Regions from separate parts of the Peribacillus sp. NPDC096448 genome, predicted to be linked through region 2. Evidence: riboswitches for the same ligand, from Rfam matches in the RefSeq annotation. Region 2 holds a riboswitch; each other region holds the start of a gene.
What was found. Region 2 has a riboswitch for glycine ahead of gcvT (glycine cleavage system aminomethyltransferase GcvT). Riboswitches for the same ligand answer to the same signal wherever they lie in the genome.
Positions count from the first base shown of each region.

Region 1: another riboswitch for glycine. It lies ahead of ACIQ0C_RS10695 (amino acid permease); the one in region 2 lies ahead of gcvT (glycine cleavage system aminomethyltransferase GcvT).
Region 3: another riboswitch for glycine. It lies ahead of glyA (serine hydroxymethyltransferase); the one in region 2 lies ahead of gcvT (glycine cleavage system aminomethyltransferase GcvT).

Region 1 is NZ_JBIWEU010000005.1:92,900-95,174, reverse strand. Features, by position in the region: gene ACIQ0C_RS10695 (amino acid permease) at 1-814, opposite strand, end outside; glycine riboswitch at 1,021-1,099, opposite strand; gene ACIQ0C_RS10690 (amino acid permease) at 1,603-2,275, shown strand, end outside.
Region 2 is NZ_JBIWEU010000001.1:438,325-440,599, forward strand. Features, by position in the region: gene ACIQ0C_RS02200 (DEAD/DEAH box helicase) at 1-257, opposite strand, end outside; glycine riboswitch at 633-720, shown strand; glycine riboswitch at 724-807, shown strand; gene gcvT (glycine cleavage system aminomethyltransferase GcvT) at 946-2,052, shown strand; gene gcvPA (aminomethyl-transferring glycine dehydrogenase subunit GcvPA) at 2,070-2,275, shown strand, end outside.
Region 3 is NZ_JBIWEU010000014.1:68,226-70,500, reverse strand. Features, by position in the region: gene ACIQ0C_RS21350 (hypothetical protein) at 337-540, shown strand; glycine riboswitch at 804-909, shown strand; glycine riboswitch at 912-1,032, shown strand; gene glyA (serine hydroxymethyltransferase) at 1,119-2,275, shown strand, end outside.

The DNA.
Region 1 (2,275 bases), on a different contig from region 2:
AGACCTCTACAAATGGACTGCTCGTGGCATTCAATTGTGTCCATGGGTTGACGCAGAGAATGACGAATATGGCACCAACATAGAAAAGTAAAATCCGGACAGGGATTTTATTGATGGCAGATGGAATGTTCTTTCTCGGGTTCGCCGTTTCTGCTGCAGAAACCCCGACCAATTCGACACCGACAAATGAGAAGACGACCAACTGTAAAGATAGTAGGAATCCGGAAATGCCATTGGGGAACATGCCACCATGATTCCATAGGTTCGTTAGGGAAACCGTTCCGGTATTGGTATTGAAGCCGATGATCAAAAGAAAGATTCCTACGATGATCAAGGCGATGATCGTGATTACTTTAATGATGGCAAACCAGAATTCCAATTCGCCAAATATCTTAACGGTCAATAGGTTCAATCCTAACAGAATGACCAGGCATATTAGAGCCGGAATCCATTGAGGGACATCAAACCAATATTGTATATAGACACCGACAGCTATGATATCGGCCATTGCGGTCATGATCCAACAGAACCAATATGTCCAACCTGTCACGAAGCCGGCCCATGGACCGACATATTCAGTTGCGAATTCAGTGAATGATACATACCCTGCATTGGATAAGAGCAATTCCCCCAGGGCCCTCATCACAAAAAACAAGGCAATCCCTATTATCAGATAAGAGAATAATATGGAAGGTCCCGCCAATTGTATAGCTTTTCCTGAACCTAAAAATAACCCGGTGCCAATGGTTCCTCCTATTGCAATCAGTTGTACATGTCGATTTTTTAAATCTCTTTTCAATTCTTGTTTAGCCAATTCGTACGCCCCCGTCTTTTATAGTCTTGGTAGTGAATGTTTTTACCTGCATGGTCTTGGAGAGAGGGACGTGATTATTTCGCCCAGCTGGCCTTTCCCATTGGTTTTAAAGTTGGTGTTTTTAGTCCAATCACAAAATGGACAATAAAAAAAGAGATTGGATAATACCAATCTCTTAAAGGGCTCAGAATAACAATTTTATCATTCGTTACTCTTCTGTCCTTTTGCCTGAGATTGTGAATCCTTCGGCGCTGTATCTTGTACAGTCTCTCCAGAAGCTGCTCCTGCTATAGTGTCATCCATAGCATTCATCGCTTGCTTGTATGCGGTTGTGAAGAAATGTCAGTCAGTGAAAATCTATCACTGCTGGAGCATTCATTATACTTATAAAATAATATTGGAATTCTATCATCTATTTTTCGGTAGGTCAACAAGTTTTTTTGAAGTGAAACTGGCCTTATCTGCAGTTTATAGTGGGTTGTATTTAACTTAAGGTTTAAGCAGAAGTGATCTTTTTGAACGATCACTATAATAAAATACTGAACATCATTTTTTTAAAATGATATTTTTAGACTGGGAAAATCGACAAGATATTATTGGTAACTGTTTATTTCAAAAATACAATTGTATTTTTACAGAATATTTACTATTATAAGATAAGAAAACGTAATTGAAGTGTTATGTAATATTGATTAGGATAAAGCATTTCTAACTGCAATAATTAATAGAGAGTCGTTCGTGGTAAGGATAGTAAAACATTACCGATATTGCATCTGGGGGAGTTAATCATGTCGAACAAGGAATTAAAGAGAGGGCTGGAATCACGACATATTCAAATGATAGCTTTGGGCGGAACCATCGGAGTCGGGTTATTCATGGGATCTGCGAGCACGATCAAATGGACCGGGCCCTCTGTAATGCTTGCTTATGCCATCGCAGGTATTTTTATATTTTTCATCATGCGTTCCATGGGTGAGATGTTATATTTAGAACCGACTACAGGTTCTTTTGCAACCTTTGCGAGCAGCTATATACATCCTTTGGCAGGTTATATGACTGCTTGGAGCAATTGGTTTCAATGGGTAATCGTCGGAATGTCCGAAATCATCGCGGTTGGGTTGTATATGCAATATTGGTTCCCGGAGTTACCTGCTTGGATACCAGGTGTGGTAGCCATGATCATCTTGGGGGCGGCCAACCTCATTTCCGTAAAATCATTCGGGGAATTTGAATTCTGGTTTGCGCTTATAAAAATCATAACGATTATATTGATGATCGTTGCCGGCCTGGGCCTTATCTTCTTTGGGATAGGCAATGGCGGGGATGCGATTGGATTATCGAATCTATGGGCAAATGGCGGCTTCTTTACGGGAGGCTGGACAGGATTCTTCTTTGCGCTTTCACTTGTCGTGGCTTCCTATCAAGGCGTTGAGCTTATCGGCATCACGGCCGGTGAAGCGA
Region 2 (2,275 bases):
CCTACCTCATCAGCCAAAATGGCTTTTCCATTCATCTTTTCCACCACTTGCTTCGCCGCTTCCAATTGATGGGGAAGCGGGGTTAACTGCGGAAGGTGCTTGGGCGCCTGTAAACCTTCAAAATCAGGGATGATAAGATTTTCCTCCATTTGAACCGCCAACTTATAAAGCTCCCAATTTCCCCATGGACCGTCATTTTCCATCTTTTGCAGAAACTCGTCATTCCATTCAGAATTGAAGGATATATTGATTTTCATAGAAATAACTCCCTCTTAAATCATAATTTCCTTAATATAAGGTCAAAACCCGAACATTTCATATGTGAAGTAAGAAAAATATTTCTCTTCAAAAGATATTGCAGAGATAAGTTTCTTAGGGTAGGATATAAGTATATTTAGAAAATTCCAATTTCCAAACGCTATAAAGAATGTTTGTACATTGATTGTGCAGTTCGCGTTTTCTTAGTATGGGCTATAGGCTCCTAATTTATCCAAGATTACTGAAGGAGATCAGCAAACGGTTTCTGAATTTTTAGGAGAATTGGCAGAGAATGCATTCCATTTATGCTCAAAGGTTTAACTGATGCTTGGGGCTTATTCGCTTCCTTTCATTGGTAGACCATTTATATGCGGGTGAAGATAAGGGGAGAGACTACGGATGTAGCGCCGAAGGAGCAAACTTAGCAGTGAATCTCTCAGGCAAAAGAACTCTTATTGGACGCAACTCTGGAGAGCGCCGCCCGTTTTGGGACGGCCACCAAAGGGGAAAACCTATTACATAGGTAAACTTTCAGGTTTCAGGACAGAGAAAAAGCTCAAACGGGCTTTCTCTGTCCTTTTTTGTGCTTTTTTTACATCATGAATCAGGTTATATCTGATGCGTAATGACTAGAAGCTTTTGATAATGAAGCCAATTAAATTAAAAAAATCTGAAGGGGGTCATTTTTTGACCAATTTAAAAAGAACACCACTATTTGAGGTTTATCGTGAATACGGAGGTAAAACGATTGATTTTGGCGGCTGGGAACTTCCTGTCCAATTTTCGGGTATAAAGGACGAACATGAAGCCGTACGAACAAAAGCGGGGTTATTCGATGTTTCCCATATGGGGGAAGTCGATGTTAAGGGTCCTGGAAGCCTTTCCTTTTTACAGAAGATGCTGACCAATGATATCTCAAAGCTTCAACTGGGCGGTGCCCAATATACCGCCATGTGTTATGAAAACGGAGGCACGGTTGATGATCTAATCGTGTATAAAAGGGCTGAGGACGACTATCTGCTCGTGGTCAATGCGGCGAATACAGAAAAAGATTTCAATTGGCTGCAAGCTAATTTAGCGGAAGATGTCCAAATTACGAATGTATCGAGTGACTATACACAGCTGGCACTTCAAGGACCAGCTGCAGAGAAGATATTACAAAAACTATCGGGAAATACTGACTTAAGCGAAATTGGATTTTTCAAGTTCAAGGAAAATGTCATGATTAACGGTATCTCCACGCTGGTATCCCGTACTGGATACACTGGTGAAGATGGTTTTGAGATATATAGCGACAGTAAAAATGGCCCTGCCCTTTGGAAGGCGATTATGGATGCCGGAAAGGAAGAGGGGGTTCAGCCGATAGGTTTAGGTGCTCGTGATACTCTGCGTTTTGAAGCGAAACTGCCGCTATATGGGCAGGAGCTTTCAGCGGACATCACCCCGATAGAAGCCGGGATTGGTTTTGCAGTAAAAGTGGATAAGGAAGCTGATTTTTTCGGGAAAGCCGTACTTGCTGAGCAAAAGGAGAAAGGAGCTCCCCGCAAACTTGTGGGAATTGAAATGATTGACCGTGGCATTCCACGTCATGGGTATAAGGTCTACAGCGGTGATAAAGTCATTGGCGAGGTCACGACCGGTACCCAATCACCAACATTGAAGAAAAACGTTGGATTGGTACTTATCGATAAGGAATTTTCGGTGCTGGATGCGGAAGTCGAAGTGGAAATCCGTTCCAAACGTTTGAAAGCCGTTATAATACAAACACCTTTTTATAAAAAACCACGTAAATAGAGGGGAATGGTCATTAGATGAAACATCGTTATTTACCCATGACAGAGCAAGATAAACAAGAAATGCTGGAAGCGATAGGGGTATCCACTGCGGAAGAACTTTTCAATGATATCCCTGAAAGCGTTCGTTTTCAAGGAGAATACGATATCAAGCCTGCTAAATCTGAACCTGCGTTAATGAAAGAATTATCAAGGCTTGCTGCCAAGAATGCTGACCTTAAAAA
Region 3 (2,275 bases), on a different contig from region 2:
AAATGATTACTTGATTGATAGTAGACTTATAGTCCATTGCATGAATACTTAAATTGGTGAACTGAGAGTCATATTAAACAAATAAAAGATGGGGTTTTACTTTACCTACCCAAACGATTACTTATCTCTGTCGGACAGGGAATGGAAAATCCCATTCCCTGTCCGGTGCTGATTCATACCCTCCCTATTTAAAATCAAGATTTAAACAGGGTATTGAAAAAAAGGCATTTAAATCAAGGAGATGGAAAATAATTACCTTACTATTAATACAGGGAAGTGGAGGTGGTGACATAGTCGTAGATAGTAAAACTGTAAGGTAAAGGAGAAGAATTCAAAATGAGTATGGAAAAGAAAATCAATCTAAAGAAGCCAAAGAAGTGGTGGGTATGGGTTCTAGCAATTATCGTTATAGCTAATATATCAAGTGGTTGGGACAAAGAGGAAGTTGCTAAGCAATCTTTATTGCTTCAAGGATTCTCGCAAATCTCGCACTACCTTAATTTTTTCTTTTTCCAAACATCCATTGTGTTAAAAATTTAGACATGATGTCCTTTCCATCTTTCGCTTTTCTTAGCAACCGTTCAAAAGTGGAGCGGTTCCTAGATACAGAAACTTGTTGGGATTCAGAAAAGCAGTTAACAATTTTGATATTGCATAACGAATAACTTCTTATTTTATGAACTGTCAGAAAGATCTATACCGTCCATATTTAAATTTCTGAAAATAAAGTTTTTTCAGATAATTATTGAAATTTTCATTTAAACCCGTTAACATGCAATTATAATGGAAATTTATATAAGCGGATGATAATTGTGGGAGAGACCGAAGAAATCGATTCGGCACCGAAGGAGCAATTCCCAAAAAAACCTTGGGATAGAAACTCTCAGGTAAAAAGACTACAATTGGACGCACCTCTGGAGAGAGCTGAAAAGCCACCAAAGGGGAATCCTTTTGATGAAAGAATATACAAGACAGATTGTTTTGTAATATGTTTCATACCGAAGGTAATCTCTCAGGTAAAAAGGACAGAGGAAAGGTGGGATATTTATCCTGCCTTTCCTCTGTCCTTTTTTGTGAGGAAAGGGAGCTTGGAAGAAAATCGAGGAGGATATTTGAATATGAGTCTACAAAACTATGATTCAGAGATTTATAATGCCATGGAGAATGAAAGGGAAAGACAACATAATACGTTAGAATTAATCGCATCAGAAAACTTCGTAAGTAAAGAAGTGATGGAAGCTATGGGGTCTGTCCTCACTAATAAGTATGCAGAAGGATATCCGGGGAAGCGTTACTATGGAGGCTGTGAATATGTAGATGTGGTGGAACAAACAGCGATTGAACGCCTAACCAAGCTGTTTGGTGCTAAGTATGCAAATGTACAACCACACTCAGGTGCACAAGCAAATCTAGCTGTTTTTTATGCGCTGCTTCAGCCGGGCGATAAAGTGATGGGGATGAACCTTTCGCATGGAGGACACTTAACTCATGGTAGTCCCGTCAGCATCTCGGGGAAATGGTTTGATATTGTGTCTTATGGGGTGAGAGAAGATACTCACTTGATAGACTATGATGATCTTGAAGCAATCGCGAAAAAAGAAAAACCAAAATTGATTATTGCGGGGACAAGTGCTTTCCCAAGAACAATTGATTTTGCACGTTTTAAAGAAATCGCCGATCAAGTTGGAGCAAAACTGATGGTGGATATGGCTCATATTGCAGGGCTCGTGGCAGCAGGTTTTCATCCATCGCCCATCCCATATGCGGATGTGGTGACAAGCACAACGCACAAAACTTTACGCGGTCCACGTGGCGGCATCATTTTAACAAATGATGAAGACATGATAAAGAAAATAAATAAAGCTATATTCCCAGGGATTCAAGGAGGGCCACTCATGCACATTATTGCGGCAAAGGCGGTTTCCTTTAAAGAAGCATTGCAACCCAGCTTTAAGATCTATGCCAAACAAATCATTGAAAACGCAGCAACACTTGGCGAAACATTAAAGAAAGCAGGCGCAATTCTTGTTTCAGGTGGAACGGACAACCATATCGTCCTTTTAGACGTTCGCCAATGGAATTTAACCGGAAAAGAAGCAGAACGATTACTAGAAGAGGCGGGAATAACAGTTAACAAAAACACGATTCCCTATGATACTGAAAGCCCATTTGTCACAAGTGGCATTCGAATGGGAACAGCGGCTTTAACGACACGTGGTATGAAGCAGGAAGAAATGGTTAAAATCGGAGAAGTGATTGCGGCTGTTTTAAAGAG